Regions from separate parts of the Paeniglutamicibacter sulfureus genome, predicted to be linked through region 2. Evidence: riboswitches for the same ligand, from Rfam matches in the RefSeq annotation. Region 2 holds a riboswitch; each other region holds the start of a gene.
What was found. Region 2 has a riboswitch for S-adenosylmethionine ahead of ABD687_RS19240 (bifunctional o-acetylhomoserine/o-acetylserine sulfhydrylase). Riboswitches for the same ligand answer to the same signal wherever they lie in the genome.

Region 1 (7,812 bases), 270 kb from region 2:
CGACCACCGGCACGCCCGCGGCGTGGGCCACCTCGGTGATGGCGCGCAGGTCCACCAGGGTGATCAGCGGGTTGGAGACGGACTCCAGCAGGAAGCCCCGGGTCTTTTCCGTGATGGCCGCGGCCCAGGCCGCGGGGTCGGCAGGGTCCACAAAGCTCACGCTCACGCCGAAGTCGGCGAAGGTGTCCGTGAGCAGGTCCACGGTGCCGCCGTAGAGCTTGTTGGAGGCCACCAGGTGGCCCGGGCCCTGCAGCAGCGCCAGCAGGGAGATCGCGACGGCAGACTGCCCGGTGGCGGTGGCAATGGCGCCGATCCCGCCCTCGAGGGCGGCTGCACGTTCCTCCAGCACCGCGACGGTCGGGTTGCCGGTGCGCGAATACGTGTAGCCCGGTTCCCTGAGCGCGAAGAGCTTGGCGGCAGTGGCGTAGTCGGGGAACTGGTAGGCGGCGGAGTTGTAGATCGGCACGGTCATGGGGCGGTGCGGGGCGGACGGGGCGTACCCGGAGTGGATTTCGGTGGTGGCGTTGCGCCAGGTGCTGGAGGCCATGATCGTGCCTTTCGGGCCGAAGGTAAGTCGAAGCGTGGTCGGTGAGGGAGGCACGGGGGCGGCACCCGTGATGGATGCCGCCCCCGCGCGGCGGTGCTAGACGGTGGCACCCAGGGTGGCGCGGGCGGCGACCGCGGCTTCCACCAGGTTGGCCAGCGAGGCCTCGGTTTCCGCATAGCCGCGGGTCTTCAGGCCGCAGTCGGGATTGATCCACAGCGCCTTGGCATCCAAGGAGGCCAGCGCGATGTCGATGAGCTCGGCGACCTCGGCGGTGGAGGGCACGCGCGGGGAGTGGATGTCGTACACGCCCGGGCCGATGCCGCGGGAGTAGCCGAACTCGGTCAAATCCGCTGTGACCTCCATGCGGGAGCGGGCTGCCTCGATCGAGGTGACGTCCGCATCCAGGGCGTCGATGGCCTCAATGATCTCGCCGAACTCCGAGTAGCACAGGTGGGTGTGGATCTGGGTGGCATCGGTGGCCCCGGAGGTCGCCAGGCGGAAGGAGTCAACGCTCCAGCCCAGGTACTTGGCCTGGTCGGTGGCGCGCAGCGGCAGCAGTTCGCGCAGGGCCGGCTCGTCGACCTGGATGATGCCGATGCCCGCGGCCTGCAGGTCGGCGATCTCATCCCTCAGGGCCAGGGCCACCTGGTTGGCGGAGGTGGCCAGCGGCTGGTCGTCGCGGATGAAGCTCCAGGCCAGGATGGTCACCGGACCGGTGAGCATGCCCTTGAGCGGCTTGTTGGTCAGCGAGGCGGCGTAGGAAATCCACGGGACGGTGAAGGCTGCCGGACGGGAGACATCCCCCCAGAGGATCGAGGGACGGGTGGCCCGGGATCCGTAGGACTGCACCCAGCCGTTCTCGGTCTCGGTGAAGCCGTCGAAGTTCTCGGCGAAGTACTGGACCATGTCGTTGCGCTCGGCCTCGCCGTGCACCAGCACGTCCAGGCCCAGGCGTTCCTGAAGCTGCACGACACGCTCGATCTCGGCCTTGAGGAAGACGTCGTAGGCGGCGTCGTCGATGGTGCCGGCCTTGTGCGCGGCGCGGGCGGTGCGGACCTCGGAAGTCTGCGGGAACGAGCCGATGGTGGTGGTCGGCAGCGGCGGCAGTTCCAGGGCGCTTTCCTGGGCGGCTTTGCGGGTCTCGGCGTCGGAACGGGAGAAGTCGGCGGTGGTGAGGTTGGCCAGGCGCTCGCGCACCGAGGCCACGGTGGTCCCGGCGAATCCGGCGCGGTGCGCGATGGCCGATTCGGCGGCCGAGAGCTGGGCGGCGATCGCGGACTCGCCCTCGGCCAGGCCCTTGGCCAGGGTGATGACCTCGGCGACCTTCTGGTTGGCGAAGGCAAGCCAAGTGGGCAGGTGGGCCGGCAGGTTCGCTTCCTGGGCCACATCGTGCGGGACGTGTTGCAGCGAGGTGGCGGTTCCCACGGCCAGGGTGCCGCCTGCCTTTTCGACCTGGGTGCGCAGCGCGGCGAGCGTGCCCAGCGAGGCTGCAAGGTCGTTGCGCCAGATGTTGCGCGAGTCCACGATGCCCGCGACCAGGGTGGAGCCGGCCAGATCGCCCAGGAATTCGGCGGTGGGCAGGGCGCCGCGGACCAGGTCGGCGTGTACTGCATCGACACCGGCGCGGGCCAACAGGCCCTGCGCGGCGCCCGGGCGGGTGATGTCCCCGGCGGTGCCGTAGCCCAGGCTCACGAACAGTGCGGGACGCTCGGTGGCGGCGGCCAGCTTGGAGTAGACGGTTTCGGCGAGCGCGCCGGGGACGGCCAGCGCGGCGCCGCGGTCGGTGACCAGGGCCGGCTCGTCCAGCTGCACCCACGGTGCGCCGGCGGCGGCCAGGGCGGCAAGGATCTCGCCGTAGGCGTTGACTACTTCGTCAATGCGCGACAGCGGGTCGAAGCCGGCCGGTGCACCGTCCTCGGCCTTGGCCAGCAGCAGGTAGCTGATCGGGCCGACCAGGGTGGGGCGGATGGTGTTGCCCTGGGCGGCGTGTGCCGCGAAGGACTCGAGAAGGACGGCGGCGTTGGCCTTGATCGGGGTGGCCTCGCCGATTTCCGGGACCAGATAGTGGTAGTTGGTGTCGAACCACTTGGTCATTTCCAGCGGGGCGCGGGATTCGTCGCCGCGGGCCAGGACGAAGGACGCGGCGGTGTCGATGGCGCCGTTCTCGCCTGCCAGGTCCGCGAAGCGGGTTGGCAGGGCCGAGAGCGCGACGGTGGCCTCGAGCACCTGATCGTAGTAGGCGAAGTCGCCGGGCAGCGAGGCGTCATCGGGCTTGAGCCCGAGACCGGTGAGCTTGGCCAGGTTGGCGTTCTGCAGTTGGCGGGCCGCGGCGTGCAGCGTCGCCTCATCGGTGCGTGAGGCCCAGTGCGCTTCGAGGGCCTTCTTGAGCTCGCGGTTGGGCCCGATGCGCGGGTAGCCGAGGATGGATGCTGCCGGGAAGGATGGCTTCGTCATGATGGTTCTCCTGTTGTTCTGGCGTGGTGGAAAGGTGTGTGGGCCTACACCGCGGCGCGGGTGGCCCAGGTGTTGCTGGCCTGCGCGCGGGTCCGCGGCAATTCGAGCTGCTCGATGACATCGAGGGAGCCGCGATGGTCGTTGAAGGTGTACAGGTGCACGCCCGGTGCCCCGTCGTCGAAGGCCCGTCGGGCCAGGGTGACTGCGGCGTCCACACCGATGCGGTGGCGCTCGGAATCCGAGCCGGCGGTTTCCAGCGCGTGGGCCAGGATCGGGTCCGGGGCAATCCCGGCCATCGAGGCCAGCCGGTTCAGGCGCCTGACCGAGTTCAGCGGGATGACGCCGGGGATGATCGGGATGGTGACCCCGGCGCGGCGGGCCGATTCCACGAGGTTGGTGTACTCATTGGCACGGAAGTAGACCTGGGTGATGGCGTAGTTGGCCCCGGAGCGCTCCTTGGCCAGCAATACCTCCACGTCGTGTTCGAAGGACGGGGATTCGGGGTGCCGGATCGGGTAGGCGGCGACACCCACCCCCAGTCTTCCCCCGGCCAGGGCGGCCGAGTGGTCGGCCTCGACCTCGCGGATCAGCTCGATCAGGTAGCGGGCGAAGGGGAATTCGCCGCGCCAGTCCTCGGGGTCCGTCGGCAGGTCCCCGCGCAGCGCCAGCACCCCGCGGACCCCGAGGGAAACGAAGTGGCGGATCAGGTTCTGCAGGGATTCGCGGCTCTCCCCCACACAGGTCAGGTGGGCCAGCGGGCGCAGGCGGGTGTTCTGGATCAAGTGCTCGATCAGCTCAAGGGACGCGTTCCGCCGTGCCGGGGACCCCGAATAGGTCACCGACACGTAGTCAGGATCCGTCGTCTCCAGGGCCGCGATGCTGTTGAAGATTGCCTCGGCGGCGTCGCGGTTCGCCGGAGGGTACAACTCATAGGACAGTGACGGCGGTGCGGCTGTCGTTCCAATACTCATGCTTGTCTCCTCGTCGATTCGAGGGAGGCATCAGGGATCGCCACAAAAGCCCCAGGGATCCGTCACGGATTTCCTGCGGCGATGGTGAGTGAACGCTGAAGCGGCTCCATCGCTTCTGGCAGTAGCACCCTCGCCGACGGGGTCCCAGGGAACGGACTCCATCGGATGATGGTTGCTGCGGCGTCAACGAGCCAGATCTCTCAGCCGCTCTTGATGGTTGATGTATTCATCTTGGAACAGGTTCGAGGGCACGTGCAAGGAGCGTGCCGGCACAGCCGTCACGAAGGGCAAAATCACTTCATGTGTCCACACGGCGTCATTTTCCCTGGTCCGCCGCGGTCACATTGTTACGGCCGTCCATTCGCGTTTTTCGTTTCATCCTCGGGGATTTCCGGCACCGGCATGACGTCGCGGGACTTCCGTGAAGCCAATGTGACGCGAAGGAGTGGCGTGCTCGCGACCGGTTTCCGGTGCCGGGATCCGAGGGTGGGGGAATGGTTTTCACCCGTGGTGCCACGGTCTTGACGGACTGCCGGGGCGGAGTTGCGACCCCACCGCGATGACCCTGATCCCTTTTTCGTGAAGCCGCTCCCCCTGCGCAGGGGGTTACTCGCCGGACGAGGCAGTACTTTTGTGCCCTTCGCGGATCGGGGCATCGTTCCCGGGGTTGCCCTGGCGGCGAGTCCAGTTCAGGCCGGAGAGCGACACCGCCAGGACAGAGGTAAGCACCAGGGCGGCGGCGGGAGCGGCGACCGTCCACGGCGCCCTTTCAACGTAGTTGATTCCCTCGGCCAGGATGAGCCCCCACTCGGGGGTGGGCTGCCGGGGCCCCAGCCCCAGGAATCCCAGCGAGGCCAGCGCCAGCGCGATCCCGGGAATCCGCAGCATGGCGTGCCTGAACACCGGACCAAGAATCGCCGGCAGGACATACCTGAACAGGATCCGGGCCGGGCCCACGCCCAGCACCGGGAGGATCTTCACGAAAGGCCGGGACCGCGCTTCCTGTCCCAGGGCCGCCGCGTGCGCCGCCAGCGGTGCCCAGCCCACCAATGCGACCGCGATCGCGGCGCCGAGCAGCGACGGGCCGGTGGCCACCGCGACCATCAGGCCCACCAGGATCGGCGGGGCGGCGTTGGCGACCTCCACCGGACCGGTTGCCGCATGCGGAAACAGCCCGATGACCAGCCCCAGGACCAGGCAAACCAGCACCACCAGCAGGGAAGTCCCCAAGGTCGACAGCGCACCATGCCCCACCCTGGCCAATAGGTCGCGTCCGCTGGCATCGGCTCCGAAGGGCAGGGCCAGGCTCGGGGCAGCCAGCCTCGCGTGCTCGGACGCGAACGGGTCGCGCAACAGTCCGGCTACGACCAAAAGCACCAGCGCCAAGGCCACGGCCAGCGGCAGGAGCATCTCCCGCCGGCAGGTGAAGCGCATGGTCTCCGGCGCCGGAACCGTACCGGAGCGAAGTGCCCTGCCCAGCAACAGCAGGCGCACCGCAGCGCAGGCCGAACCCACGATGACGGCCAGCACCAACAGCGCCAGCACCCCGGCTTGCAGGGCCGGAATGTCCTGGGCGCTGGCGGCGCCCAGGATGGCCCGGCCCAAACCGGGGATCGCGAAGACCTTTTCCACAGCCACTGCCCCGCCGGTCAACCCGATCAGGACCAGGCCGACTTGGCTGGTCACCGATGGCATGGCCCGGCGCAGCACGGCCGCGGTGAGCTGGCCGCGGCGCGCCCCGGAGAGCCGCCAGGTCGCCACCCACTTCTCCGCGAAGGCGGCGCTGATGGCTTCGGAGGCCAGGCGCCCGATCAGCCCGCCGGCGGGCAACCCGAGGGAAAGCGCCGGCAGCACCGCGTGGTGCAGCCCCTGCCAGCCGTAGGGCGGGAACCACCCCAGCAAGACGGCTCCGACAATCAGCAGCATGGCGGCCAACAGGAATTCCGGCAGCGCCGTGATTCCCGCCGCAACGGCCCCGGATCCGCTGCCCGGCTTTCCGGCCAGACCGCGCGCCACCGCAGGGACGCACAGCAGCACGGCCAGAACTGCCGCCACCGCCACCGCGCATCCCATCAGGGTCAACGAGACGCCCAGGGCGGAGACAGTCCCGGGACCCACCGGGGTGTTGGTGATCCACGAGGTTCCCAGGTCGCCGTGGGCCACCCCGCCGGCCCAGGCCAGGAAGATCGCCACCGGGCCGCGGTCCAGGCCGAGCTCGTCGCGGATCATCGCCAGGGTTTCCGGTGTCGCTTCCCGATCCGCATAGCGGGCACGCAGGATCGTGTATTCGGGCTTGCTGCCCGATAGCCACGGCAGCAGGCCGATCACGACCGTCACCGCGGCAAGGGCCAGCAGGCGGGAAAGTGCGTTGATTGCCGGGGCCGTGCGTGCCATCAGTCGGCGATTCCCGTGCGGTTGGTGATCAGCGCACGTTCGCGGGGGTCGCGCTCAACATCGCGGACCCTGGCCGATTCGCCCTGGATGACGCGTTCGTGCAAAAGCGGCACTGCCGCGTCCTTGGAAAGGATCAGCGCCTCGGCGGCGGCAATGGCGGCCCGGCGTTCCCCACCGGGTGCCACGGCCGCGGCCTTGGCCAGGGCCGCGTCGACCTCGGCATCGCAGAACTGCGAGATGTTGAACGATCCCTCGCAGGAGAAATCGCTGTACATGTAGGCCACTGGGTCCCCGGAATCCAGCACCGTGGCGCGGGAGAGGATGAAGGCGTCGAACTTCCCGTCCAGGGCGTCGGCCTCGATGTGCTGGTATTCGCGCACATCCTGCTCCACGACAAAACCGGCGGCCTCGAGCTGCTGTTCCAGCGCGACGGCAACCTCGGGTAGTTCCGCCCGGTCGGTGAAGGTGCCCAGCGTGATCTTGGTTCCCTTCACAACGGAGGGCGCTGCACGGTTCCCCAGCACCTCGGTGTAGTTTTCGTTCGCGCGTTCGGCTGCCGCCCAGGGCAGTGCGGGGCCCAGCAACCCCTCGGCGATGTCGGCACGGCCCTCGTAGACCCGTTCGACCACGGTGGCCCGCTCGATGGCTTCCCGCGCCGCGGCCCGCACGGCCGGATCGGCAAAGGGGCCGGTGTCGTTGTTCAGGTAGAGGGTGTTGGTCCTGGGCATGGGAACTTCGTGGACCAGCGCGGGATCGATCTGGGCGACCTGTCCCACGGGGATGGTTTCCACGATGTCGGCGTTTCCGGTGCGCAGGGCCGCTGCGCGGGCGGTGCCGTCCGGGACGAATTGGACGTCCACCCCGGCGGCGGCGGCAGGTTCGCCCCAATAGCCATCAAAGCGGTCCAGGGTTGCGGAGCTGGTTCCGTCGAAGGAGGAAAGCACATACGGACCGGTGCCGGCCCCGGTCGGGACGACGACTCCGCCGGACTTGTAGGCAGAGGCCGCCAGGATGGACAGCTGCGGGCTGGAAAGCCGTTGCGGCAGCAGCGGGTCGGCAACCTCGGTGGTGACCACGACGGTGTTGGCGCCCTCGGCCTTGATGCCCAGCTCGACGCCGTCGAGGATGCGGGGCTTGGGGCTGGCATTCGCCGCGGTTTCCAGCGAAGCGGCGACCTGTTTGGCGGTTAGTGCGGTTCCGTCGTGGAATTCCACGCCCTGGCGCAGTTCGAAGGTCCAGGTCCTCTCACCCGTTTGCTCCCATGCGGTGGCCAGTGCGGGCTGGGCCTCTCCCACCTCGTCGAGGACCACCAGGGTCTCTGCCGCCTGCCAGCGGGAGAGCTTGAAGGCGTCATCGCTCAGCGGGGTCAGTCCCGAACGCGGCGGTTGCATCATGGCCACTTTGATGCGGGTGTCGTCTGCGGCGGCGCCCGCGTCGCCCGCGGCG
Region 2 (7,812 bases):
AACGCACGGGTCGAAGACCTCAAAAAAGACACCGACTTCTCCTGGGTCACCGCGCTGCGCAACACCGACATCCAGCACCTCGCCGAGGACAACGGCCCCCTGCAGATGAGCCTGTTCGACCAACAAAACCTCGCCGAGATCACCCACCCGAAATACCCCGGCGAACGGCTCATCGCCTGCCGCAACCCCGCCCTGGCCGCCAAGCGCGCCCACAAACGCACCAACCTGCTCGAGGCCACCGAGGAAAAGCTGGAAACCATCAAGAAAGCGGTGGAGGCCGGCCGCCTCAAGGGCGCCGGAAAGATCGGGGTGAAGGTCGGCAAGGTCGCCGGCAAATACAACATGCAAAAGCACTTCAACCTCATCATCGAAGACACCGCCTTCACCTACACCCGCAACACCGGATCCATTGCCCGCGAGGCCGACCTGGACGGCATCTACGTCATCCGCACCAACCTCCCCGCCGACACCATGGACGCCCCCGAGGCGGTGCGCACCTACAAGTCCCTGGCCAACGTGGAAAAGATCTTCAAGACCCTCAAAACCCGCGACCTGGGCATCCGCCCCATCCGCCACTACACCGAAAACCGGACCCGAGCCCACGTCTTCCTCTGCATGCTCGCCGCCCACCTCACCTGGCACCTGCGCACCGCCCTCGCACCACTGACCTTCACCGACGAGAACCGACCCGTGCCCGAGGAACCCGTCGCCAAGGTCGAACGCTCCGCCGCCGCGGCATCCAAGGCCAGCACCCGGAAACTCGACGACGGGACCACCGCCACCAGCTACCAAGACCTCCTGACCCACCTGGGAACCCGGACCAGGAACACCACCAGCGTCCCGGGCACCGAGCGGACCTTCGAACTGCTTTCCCTGCCCACGCCCCGCCAACAAAGGGCCATGGACCTCATCGACCACCACATCAAAAACCACAGAAAGTAGCCAGAGAACCGGAACCAAAAACGCCAGGATCCCCGACAATCCGGGGATCCTGGCGTTCTGTCTGCCGTAACTTCAGGCTAGTGCTTCCCATGACTGCTTTGTTACAGCGTGATGGGACCCGTGGGAGTTTCAAACGTTACCGAAAGGATTCCCGGCGTCCCGTTCGGCGCTTGCCAATCGACAACAACGTCGCCAACGGGCAACTGCTCGGGTTGTCCGAGCCAGTCGGCGACCCGTTCGCTGGAGCCGGCGATGCAGATTGAGGAAATTTTCCCCACAGGATCCAGTGCCTTCGAGGGGTGCAGATCCTCGGTGCCCTCATCCCAGCGAAGCATGTAGGGAACCTGCGGGTCCGCAATCAGGCCGTTGATGCCGATCTGGCGCCAGGTCAGTTCCCGTCCATCGGGGAATTTCCGGTTTCCCGGTACCGAGCCGCGGCCCAGGCGTGCCTCGGCAGGAGCCAAGTCGTCAACAGCGACGCACCACCCCATCCAGCCACCTCCGAGTTCGGAGCGGGCGCGAACGGCCTGGCCAAACGGTGCCTTGTCAGACGACGGGTGGTTGAGTACTTCGACAACTTCCAGGTACTGGTTGTTCTTCAGCGGGAAGATGACATTGCGCGTACCAAAACGTGGGTGCACACCGCCCTTTACTGATTCGAGTCCAAGAACCGCGCCGATCCTAGCGGCAGTTGCCGCTAGACCGTCGGGTCCACAAGCGTAAGTTACATGGTCGAGCCTCATCATGTGCCCATCATGGCACTTTGTGATCTGGCTCTCGACTTAGGTTGACCTAACTTGCGTTTCAGTTGGTCGTTTTAAACGTCTGCGGCTAGTGCGATTGCCGCCAACTTGTCACAATTTGAGATGTGGTTGCGAACATGTGAAGCCCTGGGCCAGACTTATTGACAAGGTCATGAGTTTCAGCAGAAAGCCCCGGCTTGCTGAACGGCAACCCTCCGCCGCGGTGGGGTGCCCCGGGTGAAGACCAGGCCCCACGTCAAAACGACGTGGGACAAGCGCGGGAATGCCCCTAGCCAAGACACGGCCACCGCCGGAGTCGGCTTCGGGCATACCCCCTAGAATCCTTGAAGGGGAAGATATGTCTAACAACTGGTCCTTTGAAACCCGCCAGATCCACGTGGGACAGGAGCCCGACTCCGCAACCGGTGCACGAGCACTGCCCATCTACCAGACGTCGTCATTCGTGTTTCCGAGCGCCGAAAGCGCCGCTGCACGTTTTGCACTGGCCGAGCTCGAGCCGATCTACACGCGTATCGGAAATCCCACGCAGGACGCCGTTGAGCAGCGCATTGCCAGCCTCGAAGGTGGAGTTGGCGCACTGCTGTTGGCCTCGGGACAAGCTGCCACCACCTATTCGATCCTGAACCTTGCCGAGGCCGGAGACCACATCGTGGCCAGCCCGAGCCTCTACGGCGGAACCCAAAACCTGTTCAAGCACTCGCTGCGCAAGCTGGGCATCGAAGTCACCTTTGTTTCGGACCCGGATGACCTGGAAGGCTGGCGATCAGCCGTCCAACCCAACACCAAGGCGTTCTTCGGCGAAGTGGTTTCCAACCCGCGCCAGGACGTGCTGGACATCGAAGCCGTTTCCGCCATTGCGCATGAGGCAGGTGTGCCGCTGATCGTTGACAACACCTTGGCCACGCCGTTCCTGATCCGCCCGATCGAGTGGGGAGCCGACATCGTGGTCCATTCCGCCACCAAGTACCTCGGTGGACACGGAACGGCAATCGCCGGTGTCATTGTTGACTCGGGCAATTTCGACTTTGCCGCCGACCCGCAGAAATTCCCCGGCTTCAACACCCCCGACGAGTCGTACAACGGCCTGGTCTTCGCCCGGGACCTCGGCGTCAACGGTGCACTAGGCGCCAACCTTGCCTACGTCCTCAAGGCACGCGTGCAACTGTTGCGCGACCTCGGGTCGGCAGTTTCCCCGTTCAATGCATTCCTGATTGCCCAGGGGCTGGAAACGCTGTCGCTGCGCATGGAGCGCCACGTCTCCAATGCCGTGGAAGTTGCACAATGGCTGGAGACACAACCACAGGTGCAGCGCGTCCACTACGCGGGGATCGAATCCAGCGCGTGGTTCGAGCGCGGGCGCAAGTATGGACCCAAGGGCATTGGCGCCATTGTTTCGTTCGAGATTTCCGGCGGGAGCGAAGCGGGCCAGGGCTTTGTCGATGCGCTGACGCTGCACTCCCATGTCGCCAACCTGGGCGACGTGCGTTCGCTGGTTATCCACCCGGCGTCGACGACCCACGCGCAACTCACCGAGGAGGAGCAGGTTGCCGCAGGCGTGTCCCCGGGACTTGTCCGCTTGAGCGTCGGCATTGAGAATATTGCCGACATCATCGGCGACCTGAAGGTTGGCTTCGAATCAGTGGCCACCTCTGCCGATGTTGAATTTCAGGGTACCCGGTGAGTGTGGAGACAAACGTGGTCCTTTATGACGCAGAAACGGCAGCGGCGTTGGACTACGCCCCCGACGGCATCCTGCAGCACCTGAAAACCGGTTCCTATACGTTCGAGACCGGTGCGACGCTGCCGGAAATCGTACTGGGATACGAGACCTGGGGCACGTTGAATGCAGATGCCTCCAACGCCGTCCTCATCGCCCATGCACTGACAGGCGATAGCCATGTCGCCCGTGGAGCCTCGACGGAACCCGGCTGGTGGGACGGATTTGTGGGACCGGGCAAGACGGTGGACACCGATAAATATTTCGTGGTTGCAGCCAACATGGTCGGCGGTTGCTCCGGCAGCACCGGCCCGGCCAGCCTTGACCCGGACGGGGTCCCCTGGGGATCACGGTTCCCCTTCACGACCATCAAGGATTCGGTGCGGCTGGAGGCACGCCTGGCCGACGAGCTGGGTATCGCTGCGTGGCACACGGTGCTGGGTGGATCCATGGGCGGTGCCCGTGCCCTGGAGTGGGCCGTCGAATTCCCCGAACGCGTCAGGAACTGCGTGGTGGTGGCGGCTTCGGCCGAGTCCTCGGCCGAGCAGATCGCCTTCGCACAGGCGCAGACCGCCGCCATCAAGTTGGACCCGGAGTTCGCCGGCGGCGATTACTACGCCAACGAGCTCATTCCGTCGGCCGGGTTGGGGATTGCCCGGCGGATTGCCCACATCACCTACCGGACAGCGACGGAACTCGACGTTCGGTTCGGGCGGATGCCGCAGGGCGACGAACTGCCTGTCTCAAGTCCCGGTCTTGACCGCGGTCGATACCAGGTGGAAAGCTACCTGGACCACCAGGCAAGCAAGTTGGTGGGCCGCTTCGACGCCAACAGCTATTTGGTGCTGACCGAGGCCCTCATGAGCCATGACATTGCCAGGGGCCACGAGTCCATCGAGGCCGCCCTTGCGCGACTGGCAGAGGTAAATGTCCTGGTGGCTGCCGTGGATTCGGACCGCCTGTATTGGCCCGAGCAGTCTGAGCGACTTGCCGCGTTGCTGCCGAATCCCTGCAAGGTCCAGTACATCACCTCGCCGATTGGCCACGATGGCTTCCTCACCGACATCGAGCAACTTGGCGATGCCCTGGGCGAGCGCGTTTTCGTCCGGGAACCCGACATTCAGGCCGACGCCGGGTAGCTCAAGGGGCATGGTCCGGTTGGGAGATGCAAGTCAGGCTGTGCGCGGATCCTGGTCGGTAAGGGACTTCAGGCGCGCCTGCGAATTTTCATCTCGCAGGGTATAGCCGTGGCAACACGCGGACCCTGTCGCCGAGGGGCTCAGATCGCGGGACCGTTGCCGAGGGACGAGTTGGGCGGCTGCTCGGTAAAGGGAGTGGCGAGCGGTCGTTTCGGCAGGACGCCGTCACCGGAGGACTGGTGGCGGAGGCGGCGCAGTACCCATGGCGCCAGATGCGTGCGCGCCCAGATCAGGTCGTCGCGACGGGCATCGCGCCAGTTCTTGATCTCGGCCTCGGACGGTTCGAGCGGTTTCAGCTGGTGCGGGACGTTCAGTGCATCCAAGGCCATTGCCGCGATGGTGTGGTGGCCCAGAGGCGAGAAATGCAATCGGTCATCCGCCCACATGCGCGGTTGGTGCAACTCGCGCAGCGACCACATGTCCGCCACCACCGCATCGTAGCGGGCCGCGATCGTGCGCACGTTTTCGTTGTAGATGGCGACCTTGCCCCGGATTCCGCCCAATACGGGGGTGTCTCGGATATCGGGTCCGGTGAAAAGCAGGATCGTGGCATTAGAGGTGGCCAATACGCGCATGAGCGCGTCGAGCTTGTCGGCGATGGCATCAGGGTCGCCGCCCGGGCGAATCACGTCGTTGCCGCCGGCGCACAGGCTGATGAGGTCCGGCTTCAGCTCCAGTGCGGGCCCCGCCTGCTCGTCAAAGATCTGGGTGATGAGTCGTCCCCGAATGGCCAGGTTGGCATAGGCAAAATCATTGACACCCTCGCTGAGCTGTTCGGCAACCCTGTCAGCCCAGCCGCGGTAGTTCCCGGGGCTGCGGGGGTCGTCATCGCCAACGCCTTCCGTGAAGGAATCCCCCAGGGCGACGTAGCGACTCCACGGATGCCTTCCGGTGCTCGGTGGGGTCGAAGCTGCGGAAGGTGTTTCAATCACGTTGTTCACGAAGATCTTCTTATCAAAGAATACGTAAGTTACCTAAGCGTAGATTTCTTGGTGGATCGCCGAATGCTGCTATCTTCTGCTTGACTGGTCTGGTGAGCGAAACAAGTTGGAACCCCACTGTCATTTGGTCCCGTCCGGAATCCGAACGCGCCGGCACCCCGCTGCTGGTGCTTTTGCACGGCTACCTCTCCAATGAAGAGGACCTCATGGGGTTGGCCCCCATGTTGCCCGAGGAATTCACCATTGTCTCGGTTCGGGCCCCGCAGTCCTTGGGTCCGGGATACACCTGGTTCCCGCTGATGCAGGACCTGGATTATTCATTTAATGCCGTCAAGAACTCCATCTCCGACTTGTGGTCTTGGCTTGAGCCGGTCAGCAAGCAGCATTCATCGGTGAGCCTACTGGGATTCTCCATGGGCATGGCCGTGGCCACGTCCCTGCTACGGCACCGACCCGATGCGATCTCCACGGTCATCGGCCTTTCCGGTTTTGCCGTGCCGGAAGAGGGCGAGGGATTCTTCCACGACGAGAAGCTCAAGGAAATGCGGAAGCCGGTGTTCTGGGGCAGGGACCAGGCCGATCCGGTCATCACCCAGGACAAGATCGAATACACGCATGCCTGGGCGACTAGTGACGTCCACGTCACCAAGGTGCTTTATACCAACATGTTCCACTCGGTGAACGCGCAGGAAATGTCCCATGTGCACGAGTTCCTGAGCCATGTCGTGCTCAAAGGGGCAAAAATCTAGGTTTTTTGTACCTTCCCATTGACACAAGAAGCGGCCACCTGTTTGTATTACTTTATTGATACAAGCGGGTGGCTGTTTGGCTCCCGGTCCAACAACGGGAGCCACCATGATCAACGGATTCGCCCTACTGCTGCTCCTTGGCTTCTCGGTCGGCATCGTCCTGCTGGTCAGACGAAACATCGTCAGCCAGAAACGCTCCGACTTGCTATCGCTTGCCGCCGCCGGCACCTTCGTCGAGCGGGCCAACGCAGGCAGGGTGCTGCGGAGCCTGCGGGCACGCACCGTCGCTGCACTGGCGGTGATGGCCTTGGGCGGCGCCGCGGCGTTGGTCCTTCACGCGGAATACCCTGGTGCGGCCGGGCTGCCCCTGGCCGCCGCCCCCGCATGCATGTGGATCCTGGCCTCCTTGGTCTTCGTGGCCTGGCGCCTCCCGCACGAGTTCTCGGACATCTCCCCGGAATCGTCGCTGCACACCAGCGCCGAACTGACGCCGCGTTCGACTGGAATGTTCGGCCCGGCATGGGGGATCGTGATGCCGGCTGTGCTGCTCGGGGCATCGGCCGCGGGTCTCATCCTTGCAGGGATCCTGTCGGGACCGGACGAACGGGGGCGCTTCCGCAACCTCCCGTATGTATCGGCCGGTGGCGCGGAACTTGACCAGAACATGGTCGTGGCCCAAGTCCAGCTGGGAGCCGGATCGATTGGGCCCTTTCCGGGGTGGTACTACGGACTCCCGGTGCTGGCGCTGCTGTTGTTGGGAGCCGGGCTGGGCCTGTGGGCACTGAGTTCCAATGCCCGTCGCCCGCGGATGCGCGGGCTGCGACTGCGTGCCTTCGACGATGCGGTGCGGACCAATGTCGGCTACGTCATCAGCACGGGCTTCAGCGCGATGCTCTGCTTCCAGGTCGCGCCCTTGCTGCTGTTCGCGGCCTCGGCCCTGCACGGATCCGGAATGAACGCGCCCTACGTCGTGGGCCAGGTCCTCGACGAAGGCCGCGTGCCCGGCATGACTGCGGATCCATTGCTGAGCGCGCTGGCGATGGCCATGGCTGTGGTCGCGTTGTTGCTGCTGATTGTTGGCGCCGTCCTGCTGGTGCGGTTGCTGGGGTGGGTGGGGGCTACCGTGCGCCCGCTGCGGTTCCCCGCGACGGCCGGGGCCATTGCATGATCACCCTGGACGCATCGCATCCCAGCGGACCCGCCGAACAGGTCCGTGCGCAAATAGCGGCGCTGATCCAGTCGGGGGAGCTGGATGCGGACGAACGGTTGCCGTCGGTGCGCCAGTTGGCCGGTGACCTGCGGGTGGCGGCTGGAACGGTGGCCAAGGCCTACAAGGAACTGGAGGCCGCAGGACTGGTGCGCACGGGACGCGCCAACGGTACTCGCGTGAATCCCGGCCAGTTGCTCGACGCCCCGGCTTTAAAAGAAGTTCGGCGTCTTGTGGCAGCCGCGCGGAATGCGGGCATGAGTTTGGATGATGTGCAGGGAATCGTGGCGGTT
Region 3 (7,812 bases), 930 kb from region 2:
GCGGTGCACCAGTGGACGTCGTTCTCGCGCTTAGCCGGATCCGGGTTCGAGAAGAGGAACTCGTGGCTCCACGAGGCCTGGGTCAGGTAGCCGCCGGTGGTGTGGACCAGGCCCTTGGGCTGGCCGGTGGTGCCGGAGGTGTACATGATGAACAAGGGCGTTTCGGCGTCGAAGGCCTCGGGGGTGTGTACGGTGCTCGCGGTGTCAACCGTCTCGTGCCACCACACGTCCCTGCCCTGCACCCAGTTGATGTCGGTGTGCCCGGTGCGGTTGATGACCAGGACGTGCTCGATCGAGTTTTCGCCGGAGACGGCCTCGTCGGCGTGCGCCTTGACCGGGACCGATGTGCCGCGGCGGAACTGGCCGTCGGTGGTGACCAGGAGCTTGGCGGCGGTGTCCTCGACGCGGAACTTCAGGGCTTCGGCGGAGAAGCCGCCGAAGACCAGCGAGTGCACCGCGCCGATGCGCGCGCAGGCCAGGGTGATGACGATGGTTTCCACCAACACCGGCAGGTAGATGACCACGCGGTCGCCCTTGGTGATGCCCAAGGCGACCAGCGCATTGGCGGCCTGGGAAACACGGTCCTGCAGGTCCTTGTACGTGACGGTGGTGGTGTCGCCGGGCTCGCCCTCGAAGTGCAGGGCCACCTTGTCGCCGCGACCGGCTTCCACATGGCGGTCCACGCAGTTGTAGGCGGCGTTGAGCTTGCCGCCCTCGAACCAGCGCAACTCGGGTCCACGCCGCGCCTCCGGGTCCACGCCGGTGCTGCTGTGGACGGTGTGCCATTGGTCGGACCAGCTCAGACGCCGCGCCGCGGCGTCCCAGAAGGCCAGGCGTTCGGCTTCGCTCCAGGTGGCCTCGTTGGCGATGCCGGGGGCGGTCGTGTTCAGGGTTTCAGTCATTGTCTTCTCCATCGGTCCTGGCGTTGGCACTCCACCGCATATGTGGTTGCTGCGTCGTCACGGAGCCGGTTCTCTTGGCCGCTCGGGATGCTTTTCTTCGGTGGTTCTTGGGCAGGTTTGCCGGGTCAGGCCCAGCGTTTGACGGCCCAGCGTTCGGCCAAGCCCACCAACGCGTCAGTGGTCTTGCCCAGCACGGCCAGCAGGATGATGGCGAGGATCAGTCGATCGATGCGCCCGTTGTTTTGGGAATCAAGCAGCAGGAACCCCAGGCCCATGGAGGATGCGATTAATTCGGCGGCCACCAGGAACAGCCAGGCCTGGGCCAGGGCCAGCCGGAGGCCGGAAAATATTGCCGGAACCACCGCGGGAAGCTGGATGGTCGTCAACAGCTTGACGCCCTTGAGTCCGAAAGCGCGGCCGGCCTCGATCAAGTTCTTGTCCACGTGGCGCAGGGCCAGGTACACGGTGGTGAATACGGGGAAAAACGCACCAATGACGATCAGGGTGACCTTGGAGTCCTCACCGATCTTCATCCACAGGATCAACAGCGGGACCCAGGCCAGGGATGGCACCGCGCGAAATGCCCCGATGGTCGGCGCCAGCAAAGCGTCGGCTATGCGCGACAAGCCGACCAGGGCGCCGATGGCCAGGCCCAGCACCGCGCCGATGGCAAAGCCGACCAGGACGCGCTGGGTTGAGATGCCAATGTGGTTGCCCAGTTCTCCGCGACCGAGAAGATCCACCGCGGCGGAAAACACCGAGGCCGGCGAAGGCAACTGGGCCGGGGTGACCCACCCGAACGAGGTCGCACCCTGCCACAGGGCGAGAATGAACAGCGGCACCAACGTACCCAGGCCGATGCGGCCCAGCCGGGATGCCAGCAGCGGGCCCCCGGGCGTGGACGCGCCGTTGCCGTTGGTCGATTCGCTGGTGTCCAGGGACAGGTCAGCGGACATTAGGAGGCCTTGACCTTGGATGAATCGGCCTTCTTGGCGAACGAGTCGTCAATCAGGGTGCTGAGTGCGGCATCTACGGCGGCCTGGTCCGTGACGTCGTGGGTTTGAACGAAGATCGGCCCGACGACGGTGAGGACGTCGATCAGCTTTTCACCGGGTACCGCCGAAACATCGAGGTTGGAACGCTCGAGGATCACCTTTTCGGCAACCGGCGTTTCCAGCCCGGCCACGTCGGCCAGGATGGTCGCGGTTTCCTGCTGGTTGTCCGCAGCCCACTCACGGGCCTTTTCGTAGGAATCCACCACGGCCTGTGCGACTTCCGGGGAATCCTTGAGGAAGGATTCGGTCGCATTCAGCGCGCCGTAGGTGTTGAAGTCCAGGTTGCGGTAGATCAGCGTGGCGCCGTTTTCCTCGGCGCCAGCCATGATCGGGTCCAGTCCACTCCAGGCGTCCACGGAGCCATTTTCCAAGGCAGCGCGCCCATCGGCGTGCTGGAGGTTTTCCACCGTCACGTCGTCGGGACCAAGCCCTGCCTGTTCCAGGGCCTGCAGCAAGAAGAAGTAAGGATCGGTTCCCTTGGTGGCAGCCACGGACTTGCCCTTCAGGTCGGAGACCTCCTTGAGGGGGGAGTCCTTGGCGACCACAAGGGCAGCCCACTCGGGCTGCGAGTAGATGTCGATGGTCTTGATCGGTGAACCATTGGAGCGGGCCAGCAGGGCGGCGGAGCCCGCGGTCGATCCCACGTCGATGGCGCCCGCGCGGAGCGCTTCGTTGGCCTTGTTGGAACCGGCCGACTGCACCCAGTTCACGGTGACGCCCTGGTCCTTCAGCGATGCTTCCAGCCAGCCCTTTTCCTTGAGCACCAAGCTCAACGGGTTGTAGGTGGCGAAGTCGATGTTGAGCGTCGTGGCTTCGTTGGCGCTGGCGCCGCCGGAGCCTTCGCCGGCGCAACCGGTCAGCAGTGCGGTGGCAGTTGCCAGCGCGGTGGTGGCGATGAGCGCGCGACGCGAGAAGAATTTGCGGTTCATGAGTGGTTTCCTTGAGTGTTCGACCGCACGCCAGTGCGGCGCTGGTTCTAAGAAGCGAGTGGAGTGGAAGTGATTGGGGGCCGGTGCTAGTGGCGGTGCGCGTCAACGCCGAGCGACGCCAGCAGCGAGCTGCGCATTCGGCCCAGGGCTTCATCGCTCCGGTGGCGCGGACGTGCGCCGGGGACCGTGAGGACCTGGGTGACGGTGGCGGAGGTGGCGCCGTTCGGGCGACCCAACACCACGATGCGGTCTGCCAACTGGAGCGCCTCGTCGACGTCGTGGGTGACCAGCAAGACGGTCGTCGGGTAGGCGCCGTGGATGTCCAGCAGCAGGTCTTGCATTTTCAGGCGTGTTAGTGCATCCAGCGCGCCGAATGGTTCATCCAGCAGCAGGACTCCGGGGCGTCGGGCCAGTGCCCGTGCAAGCGAGGTGCGCTGGGCCATGCCGCCGGAAATTTCCCGCGGCCGTAAGGTGCTGTGGGCATCCAACTCGACGAGTTCCAGGAGTTCGGCTACGCGGCTGGCGCCAATGGAACGGTCTGTACCCTGGGGAAGCCCCAAAGCCACGTTCTTTTCAACGGATTGCCACGGCAGCAAGCGCGGTTCCTGGAAAGCCACGGCGCATCGGGCGTCCAGGCCGTTGACGGCGGTGCCGTCGATCAGGACCTGGCCCGTGGAGGGTCGGTCCAGTCCGGAGACCGAGCGAAGCAACGTGGACTTGCCGCAACCGCTAGGGCCAAGGATTGCCACGACTTCGCCGCCCGCGATCTCGAGGTCGACATCACCCAACACTTTGCGACCGTCGAAGCTGCGTCCAACGCCTTTGAACGTCACGCGAAGCGCCGGGTTGGAGCCGCGTGCCGGTAGGGAAAGCGTGGGGTGGTCAAGCGTGGAAGTCATGTTCTCTCCATCGTTCCTGGCGGTAGCACCGGCCTCGGTCGAGGTGGTTGCTGCGGCGTCATGGAGCCAGATCTCTCGGCCGCTCGGGATGGGTTGTTACCTTCATCAAAGTCGATCCGGCGTCATGGAGGCAAGCTGGCCGTAATGTGACGGAACGTTCGACAAGTCGGAAAGAATCGGCAATCCATCGAATGAAATTTGATGAAATAGGGAATTTTCATCTTTTTTCCACGAGCGCCAAAGTGCCGGCGGGGGACCGCCTTCCCGGCCCGCGTATCACGCGTCCAGCCGCGTGAACCCGCTGTCGGGCGGGCCGGCTGAACCTGGGGCCCCGGGTCGCCTGACCTCCGCGCCAAGGCTGGTGTCTCGTCGAAGGAATGGTTGTCGGATCGGCGTTGGGTCGCTACCGAGCCGATGCCGCGGCGGGCCAGGAAGCCCGCTGTGCCCTGTGACGCACGTGCCATTTGTGACGAACCGGGTTGTCTCCGCTTCGCCGGGGCGTGTAGAAATATGTCCAACAACCATCCAGAGCGGCCGAGAGATCTGGCTCCATGACGCCGCAGCAACCCCTTCCCCTTAATTGGGCGGTAGGTGCTCACGCCAGGACCGATGGAGAGAATTCATGGCTATCGATTCATTTGCACTAGCGCACGCCGTCGAGGCGGACCCGAACATCTTTGGCGCCGTCAACCTCGACGCCTTCACCAGCGACACCCCCGCCCGACACCTGCTCAAACTCACGCCGGGCGTTCCACTGAACGGTCACTATGACGAGTTGGCCGCGATTTTCCGCCCGGTCTTCGCCAAGATCGCAGTCGGGGCCGGCGAGCGCGATGCCAACCGGACCCTCCCCTTTGAACCTGTCGGGTGGCTGAACCGGGTGCGATTCGGGGCATTGCGCATCCCGGTGGCAGCAGGTGGCTATGGGGCAAGCGTGTCCGACTTGTTCCGCCTCTTGATCGAACTCGCCGAGGCGGATTCACAGGTGGCGCACCTGTGGCGCTCACACATCGGCTTCGTCGAATCCGTGCTGTTGCTTGAGGACGATGCCTTGCGGCACCGCTGGATCGAGCGCATTGTTGCCGGCCAGATCGTCGGCAACGCCTACACCGAGCGCGGCGGGAACCGGTTGGGCACGCTCAACACGACCATTGCCAGGCAGGGCGAACGCTGGATCCTCAATGGCGAGAAATACTATTGCACCGGCACGATCTACGCCGATTGGGTCGCCGTCGCCGTGGCGCATCCGGCCCGCGCCGGCCGCCAGATCGCGGTGGTCTCCACGCAGCATTCCGGGGTCAAGATCTTTGACGACTGGGACGGATTCGGGCAGCAGCTCACCGGCACCGGCTCGACCACGTTCGAGAACGTCCCGGTGGACACGATCCTGCCCGACGAACAGCAGGTCAACGACCCTGAATCCGCCATCTTCCAGCTGGTGCTCCTGGGGGTCCAAGCCGGAATCACGCGAGCGGTTCTCAATGACGTGCGCTCGTCGGTCCAGGCCCGCACTCGAAGCTTCAGCACCGGAACGGGCGTTCCGGTGCGCGAGGAACCCCAGGTGCTCCAATTGGTCGGCGAGATCTCGGGCACCGCGTTCGCCGTCGACTCCATCGTCCTGGCCGCCGTGGCGGAGATCGAGATCGCGCTTGCCGATGCCTCCCTGAGCCCGGCAGAGCGGTTTGCGGTGTGTGAACTCGCCGCGGATCGGGCGCAAGCCGTGGTCCAGCCGCTGGTTCTCTCGGCGGCGACCAAGCTATTTGACGGACTGGGCGCCTCGGCAACCGCCAAGGGCTGCAACCTGGACCGGCACTGGCGCAACGCGCGCACCGTTGCCACCCACAACCCGGCGATCTACAAGGCGCGCATCATCGGCGACTACGAGGTCAATGGAACGGCACCCCAGCAGCTCAACGCCATCGGCGACGTGGGTGCAATACCGGCAACCGGCCTCCCCTAAAACCGCCAACCGCCACCGAACCACTGACTTGATCCGCGCACCATCGGATCCGCAAACTCCCACCACCTCGCGAAGGACAAACATGAGCCAGACACCCGCCCCCCGCCACATCCGTTTCAACGCCTTCGACATGAACTGCGTGGGACACCAGTCCCCGGGTCTGTGGAAGCACCCCAAGGACCAGTCGGCCCGCTATAAGGACCTGTCCTACTGGACCGACCTGGCCAAGACCCTGGAAAAGGGCAAGTTCGACGGCATCTTCATCGCCGACGTGCTGGGCACCTACGACGTCTTCGGCGGCTCCAACGAGGTGCCGCTGCGCGCCGGCACCCAGGTCCCGGTCAACGACCCCTTCATGCTGGTTTCGGCCATGGCCTCGGTGACCGAGAACCTCGGCTTCGGCGTCACCGCCGGGACGTCCTACGAGCACCCCTACCCCTTCGCCCGCCGCCTGGCGACCCTTGACCACCTGACCAAGGGCCGCGTCGGGTGGAATGTCGTGACCGGCTACCTGCCCTCCGCCGCACGGAACATGGGCCAGGAGGACCAGCTCGAGCACGACGAGCGCTACAACCAGGCCGACGAGTACATGGAGGTCATCTACAAGTTGCTCGAGGGCTCCTGGGAAGAGGACGCGGTGGTGCGCGACGTTGAGCGCGGCATCTTCACCGACCCGACCAAGGTCCATGAGATCAACCACGAGGGCAAGTACTTCAAGGTCCCGGGCATTGCCATCACCGAACCCAGCCCGCAGCGCACCCCCGTGGTGTTCCAGGCCGGCGCCTCGCCGCGCGGACTGAAGTTCGCCTCGGAGAACGCCGAGGCGGTCTTCGTGACCTCCCCGACCAAGGAAATGCTCAAGGCCACCGTCACCAAGATCCGCGACGCCGCCGAGGCCGCGGGCCGCGGCCGTTACGACGTGCGCATCTACGCCATGCAGACGATCATCACGGATGTGGACTCCGCGGCAGCGCAGGCCAAGTTCGAGGACTACAAGTCCTACGCCGACATCGACGGGGCCCTCGCCCTGATCTCCGGCTGGATGGGCGTGGACATGTCCACCTACGGCCCGGACGACGTCATTGGTGCCAACGTGAAGTCCAACGCCATCCAGTCCACCGTCACGACCTTCCAAAAGGCCAGCGGAGACGACGGGAACCCGTGGACCATCCGCCAGCTGGCCGAATGGGTGGGCGTTGGCGGGTTCGGACCGATCACCGTCGGCTCGCCGACCGAGGTTGCCGACAAGCTCATCGAGTGGGTCGAAGACACCGACGTAGACGGGTTCAACCTGGCCTATGCCATCACCCCGGGAACCTTTGAGGACATCGTGGAGTTCATCGTTCCCGAGCTGCAGGCCCGCGGTGCCTACCCGACCGAATACGTCGAGGGCACGCTGCGCAACAAGCTCTTCGGCAAGGGAGACCGCGTCCAGGACTCCCACCGCGCGGCCAACTACCGGTTCGCCAACGCCGAGGTCAAGTAACCTGTAGTCGTCCCCGTACGGGGGGGGTCGGGCGGCGTTGCACCCTGCAGGGTGCACCGCCGTCCGAACTCTTTAACCCGCAGATCCTTCCGCAATGTACGTCTTGGCCGGGAAGCACCGTCTTCAGCAACCGGGGTGAGGTCGGGTTGCGCCGCACGGATTGGCGGTGGACAGGCGGAAGTTCGCGGGCCCCAAGAAAGCCACGGATCCAGAGGGCAGGGGATTCAACCAAAAAGCCCCGAGCGACGATGACGTTCGGGGCAGACGGTTTGGGACAGGTGATGTCACCTGTCCCAAACTTGTCGGATGTCAGTTGCTTGCCACGGCGAACAGTTCCCGGTCCTCGCCGGGGAGATCGCTGAAGGCCGCGGCCACCCCCGGATAGGCGATCCGGCCGGCCCTGGTGTTGACTCCGGCGGCCAACGCGCGATTGGCGGCCACCGCCTGCTCCGCTCCCTGGTCAGCCAGCTGCAGCACGTATGGCAGGGTGGCATTGGTCAGTGCCTTGGTCGAGGTTTGCGGGACGCCACCTGGCATGTTTGCCACGCAGTAGTGACGCACCCCGTCCACCTCGTAGATGG
Region 4 (7,812 bases), 940 kb from region 2:
GGGTTTGACCGAGGGCCTGATCCCGCCGCACCTCGAGGAGGTGTGGGACCGCAACACCGAGGCGCAGGCCGCGCTCGAAGCCCGCTGCCGGCGCTACGGCATTCCCTACGAGGTCGTTGAGGAGCTAGACACCCGGGTGGCTGGCATCCGCATCTCGCGCGAGTCCCTCGACGGCGACGGCGAATCGTTCTCCCCCGACGGACACCGACTCTCCAAGAAGCTGCTCGGGGACCTGCGCGACTTCCGCCTCGGCCGCTGCTCGATGCACCTGCAACCCAACAGCTGGTTCCACTTCCTCGGCGACCATGTCATCACCTTCGCAGTGTTCCCCGTCAACGAGCACCAAACCCTGGTGCGCACCACCTGGCTGGTCGCCGACGATGCCGTGGAAGGCGACGACTACGACCTGGAGAAGCTCACGCACACCTGGAAGCAGACCAACCTGCAGGACAAGGAATTCGTCGAACTCTGCCAAAAGGGAGCCGGCAGCCCCGCCTACGAACCCGGCCCGTACATGAAAAGCGAATACCAGGTCGAGGCATTCATCAACTGGTACATCCAGCGCGTGCAGGAACACCTGTCGTGACCATGACCGCGACTGAGCCCACAATCATGGCCGAGACCACGACCATTACCGCGCCCCACCAGGAGCCACAGCGCATCCGCGGCCTGGAAATGCCGTGGAACCGCGTGCTGGGCAGCACCGAGGGACCGGCCAGTGCCGCGCGCGCCCTGGGCCCCTGGCACCCGCAGGAGTTCCTGGCCGAATGCGTCGAGATTGTTCCGGAAGTCGGTGGAATGCTGACCTTCGTGTTCCGCCGCGCAGACGGCGCGCCCCTCGCGTTCCGCCCGGGTCAATACGTGAACATCGCCTTCCCCGTGAACGGCGAGGGCGGGGACCCGATCGACCGCAGCTACTCCCTGTCCAGTTCGCCCACGAAACCGTGGACCTTCGACATCACGGTGAAGCGAGACCCGGCCGGCCGGGTCTCGCCGTGGGTGCACGAAAACGTCGGACCCGGCACGGTGCTCGAGATGCTCGGACCCGTCGGCGCCTTCCACCTGCCCGACGCCGACCGGCGGGCGCGCTACCTCCTGCTGGCCGCGGGCTCCGGCATCACCCCGATCATGTCCATGCTGCGGACCATCCACTCGCTGCCCGGACAGGCCGACGTGGTGGTGCTCTATCACGGTGCCGCACCCGGAGGCTTCGCCTTCCACCAGGAACTGGGCTACATCGCCACCGTGGATTCGCGCGTCACCGTCCACTTCTCCCTGGGCGACCGCAGCGCGCCCGCGGACTGGGAAGGCCTCACCGGACGGCTGTCCACCGCGATGCTGGATGAGGTGGCGCCAGATGCCAACGGACGCCAGGTCTACGCCTGCGGCCCCGAGGGCTACCTGAACAACGTGTCCGAACTGCTTGCCGCGGTCGGCGTCGACGACACCTCCATCCACATGGAATTCTTCTCCGGAGACTGCGAGACGACCCTGGAATACCAGACAGAGGTTGCCCTGGCGGAGGAGATTGCCGAGGAAATCGCGGAGGAAATCTCCGATTCGGCGGAGGACTACTACGAAAGCCAGCCTTCCGCCCTAGGCATGTACGAACCGGCCTACGACGACGAGGGCCCGCTGGAGGCCACGGGACTGCCGCTCCAGGCGGCCGATCCCGACTTTGCCGAACCAGACCCCGTCGATTCCGAGGTTCCGGCCGCCGAGGCAGAAACAGCGGAACCCTCCGCCCCCGACGTTTCGGCATTCGACACCGTCGGCACCGGAAGCCTCACCCTGTCCTTCATGCGCACCGGCATCAACGTGCGCATCGACCCCGAGGAGAAGATCCTCGGCATTGCCCAGCGAGCCGGAGTCAGGATCGGCGCCAACTGCCAGGAAGGCATGTGCGGCTCCTGCAAGATCGTGAAGCTTTCCGGTGATGTTGAGATGAACCACCAAGGCGGGATCCGCGCACGGGAGATCGAGGCCGGCAAGTTCCTGCCGTGTTGCTCGACCGCGCGGACCGATCTGGTGATCGACGCCTAGCCGGCTGGTTCCAGGAGGTGACCTCGGAAGCATGGATGGCGGGCATGGAGGTCATCGGCCCTCGCGGCGCAAGGCCAGGGGGTCGCCAAGGACGTTCCAGCCATGCCAACGTGGTTCATGTTGGAGGGCGGAATTTCCTAGTGTGCGGCGGCGGACAGGTGCCGCTGCAGCAGGCTGATGTCCACTTCGACGATCTGGCCATTGCGCAGCGGTTTGGTTCGCACGCCGCCCTGCAGCTCATCAACAGTCAGTCGGATCAATGTCCCGTGGGCCACGGCAATGATGTTCTTGCCCTCGTAACGCAGCACCAGCTCACTGAGGGCGGAAATCCCGCGCTTCACCACGTCTTCCTCGGGCTCTGCCGAGTGCAGCAGCAGGTCGATCTCCTCGCGGGGCAGGTCGCGGACCACACGGCCTTCGGCATTGCCGTAGTGGCGTTCCTGGAGACCGCCCAATTTTTCGGTCAGCGTCAACCCCAGGTCATGCCCGATGAGTTCCGCCGTTTCCGCTGCGCGGCCAAGCGTCGATGAGACCAGTACATCCCAGTGGCGGGTTGCCAGTTCCCGGCCCGCGCCACGCGCCTGCTCACGTCCCAGCTCATTGAGCGGAATATCCGTCTGACCCTGAAGTCGACCTTCGGCATTCCATGCCGTTTCACCGTGACGGACCAAAACCAAGGTTGCACTCATGGCCACAAGCCTAACCGGGCAGGAACGCCGCCGGGATCCGGTGCAGATCCTTCGATTCCCATCCCCCCGGACGCAACCTAAGCACATATTCTTTGGCTACAGGCAATTTTCTTGCCACAATGGATCCCAGACCCCCATCCCGAGCGGCCGAGAGATCTGGCTCTACGACGCCGCAGCAACCTTCCACACTCCGGTGGACAAGGTGCTACCGCCAGAAACGATGGAGAACGCACCAGCGATCTTGGGTGTCGATGCGCCCGCAGGGAAACCCCTCCCCGAGGGCACTTCGGCGCCGCATTCATCCGGGAGAAGCACCACCCGCCCCACCACAGGCGAGGACAGTCCGCACCCAGGGCTGCCCCAGCCGTATACGCAAGGAGTCAGCCACCCTCATGGCCGAACACCAATTTGGATTCCGCACGCGCGCGCTGCACGCCGGCGGCACCCCTGACGCCGAGCACGGCTCGCGCGCAGTTCCGATCTACCAGACCACGTCGTTTGTCTTCAAGGATTCCGACGACGCCGCGAACCTCTTTGCGCTGCAAAAGTACGGCAACATCTACTCCCGCATCGGCAACCCGACGGTGGCGGCATTCGAGGAGCGCATCGCCTCCCTCGAAGGCGGCATCGGCGCGGTGGCCACCGGCTCGGGCATGGCAGCCGAATTCATCACCTTCGCCGCACTTGCAGGCGCCGGGGACCACATCGTGGCCTCCTCCAAGCTCTACGGCGGCACCATCACCCAGCTCGACGTGACGCTGCGTCGCTTCGGGGTGTCGACGACCTTCATCGACTCCACGGATCCGGCCGAGTTCGCCGCCGCCATCCAGGAAAACACCAAGGCGGTCTACACCGAGGTCGTGGCCAACCCTTCCGGCGACGTCGCCGACCTCAGGGGCCTGGCCGAGGTCGCCCACGCCGCGGGCCTCCCGCTGGTTGTCGATTCGACCCTCACCCCTCCGTACCTGTTGCGCCCGATCGAGCACGGTGCCGACATCGTCATCCACTCCGCCACCAAGTTCCTCGGCGGCCACGGCACCACCCTCGGCGGCATCGTCGTGGAGGCCGGCACCTTCAACTGGGGCAATGGCAAGTTCCCCGCGATGACCGAGCCCGTGGCCTCCTACGGCAACGTCTCCTGGTGGGACAACTTCGGCGAGTACGGCTTCCTGACCAAGTTGCGCAGCGAGCAGCTGCGCGACATCGGACCGGCACTGCCGGCCCAGTCCGCGTTCCAGCTGCTGCAGGGCGTCGAGACCTTGCCCCAGCGCATGGACTCGCACCTGGCCAATGCCAAGGCCGTGGCCGCATGGCTGGAGGCCGACCCGCGCATTTCCTACGTGAACTACGCAGGCCTGCCCTCCCACCCGCACTACGAGCGTGCCCAGGAGCTGTTGCCCCTGGGCGTCGGCTCCGTGTTCAGCTTCGGCGTCAAGGGCGGCCGCGCCGCCGGCAGTGCCTTCATCGAGGCATTGCAGTTGGCCAGCCACCTGGCCAACGTCGGGGACGTGCGCACCCTGGTGCTGCACCCGGCTTCCACCACCCACCAGCAGCTCTCCGCCGACCAGCTGGTTGCGGCAGGCGTTCCCGAGGACCTGATCCGCTTCTCGGTGGGACTGGAAGACATCGATGACATCCTCTGGGACCTGGACCAGGCCCTGACCGCCTCGCAGCTGGTGGCCGACGCCCCGGCCGAGGAAGCCTACGACGGGGCAGCCTGCTCCATCGACGCCGCCCGCGCGGCCGCCGTGACGGGAGCCAAGTAATGAGCAACGCCGTGGATACCCGCACCTGGGAAGGCCCGAACGCGGCCGAACGCCTCGAGATCCTGCGCAACACGAAGTCGATCGCGATCGTGGGCGCTTCCAACAAGCCCTCGCGCGCCAGCTACTTCGTGGCGACCTACCTGTTGTCCTCCTCCAAGTACAAGGTCTACTTCGTCAACCCGGTGCTCGATGAGATCCTGGGCCAGCCGGTCTACAAGTCGCTGGCCGACCTGCCGGAGACACCGGACCTGGTGGAGGTCTTCCGCAAGCACGACGACCTGCCCGGCGTCCTGGACGAGTCGATCGCCGTGGGGGCCAAGACCCTGTGGCTGCAACTGGGTTCCTGGCACGAGGAGGTCGCGGCCAAGGCCGAGGCCAACGGCCTGAATGTGGTGATGGACCGGTGCGTGAAGATCGAACACGCACGTTTCCACGGCGGGCTGCGCCTGGCCGGGTTCAACACCGGCGTCATCTCCTCCAAGCGCCAGTTGCTCGCCTAGCAAGACAGTCTGCCCCATGCGAAGGGTCCGTGCCCGAAACCCCATGGTTTCCGGCACGGACCCTTCCCATTGGAGGGAACCCGCGGGACGGCCCGAGCGATTCCCGTAGGCAACCCGCAATTCAGGGGCGGCCCATGGTTCTCGTTACCACCCGGTGTCGTCCTCGTCGTCGGCCTCGGAAACCCCGAGGTCCGGCTGCTGGTTTGAATCGAACTCCGCCCAGGCCTCGGCAAAGCCGAGGATGTCCTCGAGCGCTTCTTCCTCGTCGTCGTCCAACAGTTCCAGGGCCTCAGGGGTGTCGAGGATGATTCCGATCGCCGAGGCAGGGTGTTCCTCGAAGTAGTCGATCGGTGAGTAGTCGGCGTTGAAGGTCATGTCCTTGCTCTGCCCATACAGTTCAATGAAGGCCCGCACAGCCTTCGGCACACGAGCCAGGTCCAGGCCGGACAATGAGTCGTTGTAGGCCTGCGCCGTTGCCTCGGCCCATTCCTCGATGATGGCTTCATTCATTTGCGTGTCGGTGGTGCCCACTGCCCTATCCTGCCTAATTGGAGTTACATCGAGCACCAATAGTAGTGGGCGGAACCCGAAGCGTACATGCCCAGAACTGTGAAATTCGTTGGGTCGCGGCCGGCGCTTCGGCGGCCGGGTTCAGACTGCCCGCGGGAGACGCAAAGGGAGCCCGTGCGGGCGCCTGGACGGCACACGCACGGGCTCCCGGGCATTCCTTTTCCTACAGCCTGCGGTTGGCCAGCACCGGCAGGAACTCGCGCACCTCGTCGATGCGCCGGCGCGTGACATCGGTCGTCACCAAGCCCTCGGCATCGTCGCCCAGGTACTCGATCGGCACACCCATGGGATCCAGGATCGCCGAGTGGCCGATGGTGTGGCCCGAGCTGGTTCCGGCGGCCGCGACCCACACCGTGTTCTCGATCGCGCGTGCCCGCAACAGGGTTTCCCAGTGCTCGATCTTGTGCTCGCCCTTGAACCAGGCGGCGGCCACCAGCAACAGTTCGGCGCCCTCGTTGACCAGCCTCCGGGCGATTTCCGGGAAACGCAGGTCATAGCAGGTGAACACCCCGACCTTCATGCCGGCGATTTCGAAGACGGGGACCTCGGCAACATCTCCGGCCTTGATCGACTTCGATTCCTGGTAGGAGAATGCGTCGTAGAGGTGGATCTTGCGGTAGGTCCCCAGGATCGCGCCATCCTCTCCGAGCACCACCAGGGTGTTGTAGGGCCGTTCGTCGCCACTTTGCTCGTATCCCCCGGCCACAATGGCAATCTTGTGCTCGGCGGCCATGAAGGAAAGCTGCTGGACGAATTTGGTCCAGTTCCCTTCGAGGGCGTCATTCAACGGGCCCGTCACCTGGGAAACGGCGAGCATGGCCTCTTCGGGAAAGAGCACCAGGTCAGCGGCCTCGGCCTTCGCCTTGGCAACCAGTCGTTCCATGGTTTCCAAGTTGTCGGTGACCGACCCTGTGGGGGCAAATTGACCAACGCTGACCTTCATGGCGATTCCCTTCGTCGCTGAGTTCTTTCACCCAGCCTAACGACAATCGCCAACTCGGCGAGTCAGCTGCAGTGATTTTTGCCCCGACCCGAAGAATGTGACGGCAAAACGGTCGACAGGGGGACGGTTCGGCATCTCGAGACGGGTCAAGACGGCATCCGTGCCCCGGACACGGCAAGGGCGCGGTGCCGGGCCAGGTGAATGTCATTCATCCTGCCCCACACCGCGCCCGAGCGCGTCGCTGTCAGTCGTTGATCAAATCGTGGCGGACGATCGTCTGCTCGCGGTCCGGTCCCACGCCGATGGCGGAGAAACGGGTCCCGCTTATGGCTTCGAGCGCCAGCACGTAGTTGCGTGCATTCTCCGGCAGGTCATCGAGGGTGCGGGCACCGGTGATGTCCTCGGTCCAGCCGTCGAAGTATTCGAAGACGGGCTTGGCGTGGTGGAAGTCGGTCTGCGTCATCGGCATCTCGTCGTGGCGCACCCCGTCAACGTCGTAGGCCACGCACACCGGGATCTTCTCGATGTTGGTCAGCACGTCGAGCTTGGTGACGAAGTAGTCGGTGAAGCCGTTCACGCGCGAGGCGTGGCGGGCCAACACTGCGTCGTACCAGCCACAACGGCGCGGACGGCCGGTGTTCACGCCGAATTCCCCGCCGGTCTTCTGCAAGTATTCGCCCATGTCGTCAAAGAGCTCGGTCGGGAACGGCCCTGCACCCACGCGGGTGGTGTAGGCCTTGATGATGCCGATCGAGCGGCTGATACGGGTTGGGCCGATGCCCGAGCCGACCGAGGCGCCGCCGGCGGTCGGGTTCGAAGACGTCACGAACGGGTAGGTGCCGTGGTCCACGTCCAGGAAAGTGGCTTGGCCGCCTTCCATGAGCACGACCTTGCCGGCGTCCAGCGCATTGTTCAGCTCGAGCGTCGCATCGATGACCAGCGGGCGCAGGCGCTCGGCGTAGGAGAGGAAGTACTCGACGATTTCGTCGATCTCAACGCTGCGGCGGTTGTAGACCTTGACCAGCAGTTCGTTCTTCTGGCGCAGTGCGCCCTCGACCTTCTGGCGCAGGATGGATTCGTCAAAGACGTCCTGCACGCGGATGCCCAGGCGCCCGATCTTGTCCATGTAGGCCGGGCCAATGCCGCGCCCGGTGGTGCCGATGGCGCGCTTGCCCAGGAAGCGTTCGGTGACCTTGTCCATGGTCTGGTGGTACGGGGCGACCAGGTGCGCGTTGGCCGAGACGCGCAGCTTCGAGGTATCGGCACCGCGTGCCTCCAGTCCCTCGATCTCTTCGAAGAGC

Region 1: it holds a riboswitch for S-adenosylmethionine, as region 2 does, so the genes downstream of both, ABD687_RS18085 (methylenetetrahydrofolate reductase) here and ABD687_RS19240 (bifunctional o-acetylhomoserine/o-acetylserine sulfhydrylase) in region 2, are expected to answer to the same signal.
Region 3: it holds a riboswitch for S-adenosylmethionine, as region 2 does, so the genes downstream of both, ABD687_RS15180 (acyl-CoA dehydrogenase family protein) here and ABD687_RS19240 (bifunctional o-acetylhomoserine/o-acetylserine sulfhydrylase) in region 2, are expected to answer to the same signal.
Region 4: it holds a riboswitch for S-adenosylmethionine, as region 2 does, so the genes downstream of both, ABD687_RS15130 (O-acetylhomoserine aminocarboxypropyltransferase/cysteine synthase family protein) here and ABD687_RS19240 (bifunctional o-acetylhomoserine/o-acetylserine sulfhydrylase) in region 2, are expected to answer to the same signal.

The regions. Positions count from the first base shown of each region.
Region 1 covers NZ_BAAAWO010000001.1:3,983,645-3,991,456, reverse strand. The annotation lists gene ABD687_RS18095 (O-acetylhomoserine aminocarboxypropyltransferase/cysteine synthase family protein) at 1-547, opposite strand, end outside; gene metE (5-methyltetrahydropteroyltriglutamate--homocysteine S-methyltransferase) at 644-3,001, opposite strand; gene ABD687_RS18085 (methylenetetrahydrofolate reductase) at 3,046-3,972, opposite strand; SAM riboswitch class I at 4,076-4,192, opposite strand; gene ABD687_RS18080 (ABC transporter permease subunit) at 4,579-6,366, opposite strand; gene ABD687_RS18075 (ABC transporter substrate-binding protein) at 6,366-7,812, opposite strand, start outside.
Region 2 covers NZ_BAAAWO010000001.1:4,250,108-4,257,919, forward strand. The annotation lists gene ABD687_RS19230 (IS1634 family transposase) at 1-942, shown strand, start outside; gene ABD687_RS19235 (VOC family protein) at 1,044-1,688, opposite strand; SAM riboswitch class IV at 1,854-1,969, shown strand; gene ABD687_RS19240 (bifunctional o-acetylhomoserine/o-acetylserine sulfhydrylase) at 2,044-3,387, shown strand; gene metX (homoserine O-acetyltransferase MetX) at 3,390-4,562, shown strand; gene ABD687_RS19250 (SGNH/GDSL hydrolase family protein) at 4,703-5,563, opposite strand; gene ABD687_RS19255 (alpha/beta hydrolase) at 5,656-6,312, shown strand; gene ABD687_RS19260 (hypothetical protein) at 6,419-7,480, shown strand; gene ABD687_RS19265 (GntR family transcriptional regulator) at 7,477-7,812, shown strand, end outside.
Region 3 covers NZ_BAAAWO010000001.1:3,319,912-3,327,723, forward strand. The annotation lists gene acs (acetate--CoA ligase) at 1-902, opposite strand, end outside; gene ABD687_RS15165 (ABC transporter permease) at 1,028-1,858, opposite strand; gene ABD687_RS15170 (aliphatic sulfonate ABC transporter substrate-binding protein) at 1,858-2,886, opposite strand; gene ABD687_RS15175 (ABC transporter ATP-binding protein) at 2,973-3,785, opposite strand; SAM riboswitch class I at 3,790-3,880, opposite strand; SAM riboswitch class I at 4,304-4,401, shown strand; gene ABD687_RS15180 (acyl-CoA dehydrogenase family protein) at 4,408-5,745, shown strand; gene ABD687_RS15185 (LLM class flavin-dependent oxidoreductase) at 5,828-7,231, shown strand; gene ald (alanine dehydrogenase) at 7,541-7,812, opposite strand, start outside.
Region 4 covers NZ_BAAAWO010000001.1:3,308,408-3,316,219, reverse strand. The annotation lists gene ABD687_RS15145 (aromatic ring-hydroxylating oxygenase subunit alpha) at 1-586, shown strand, start outside; gene ABD687_RS15140 (ferredoxin reductase) at 613-2,043, shown strand; gene ABD687_RS15135 (histidine phosphatase family protein) at 2,181-2,732, opposite strand; SAM riboswitch class I at 2,864-2,959, shown strand; gene ABD687_RS15130 (O-acetylhomoserine aminocarboxypropyltransferase/cysteine synthase family protein) at 3,125-4,498, shown strand; gene ABD687_RS15125 (CoA-binding protein) at 4,498-4,998, shown strand; gene ABD687_RS15120 (hypothetical protein) at 5,143-5,529, opposite strand; gene ABD687_RS15115 (carbon-nitrogen hydrolase family protein) at 5,732-6,511, opposite strand; gene ABD687_RS15110 (adenylosuccinate synthase) at 6,756-7,812, opposite strand, start outside.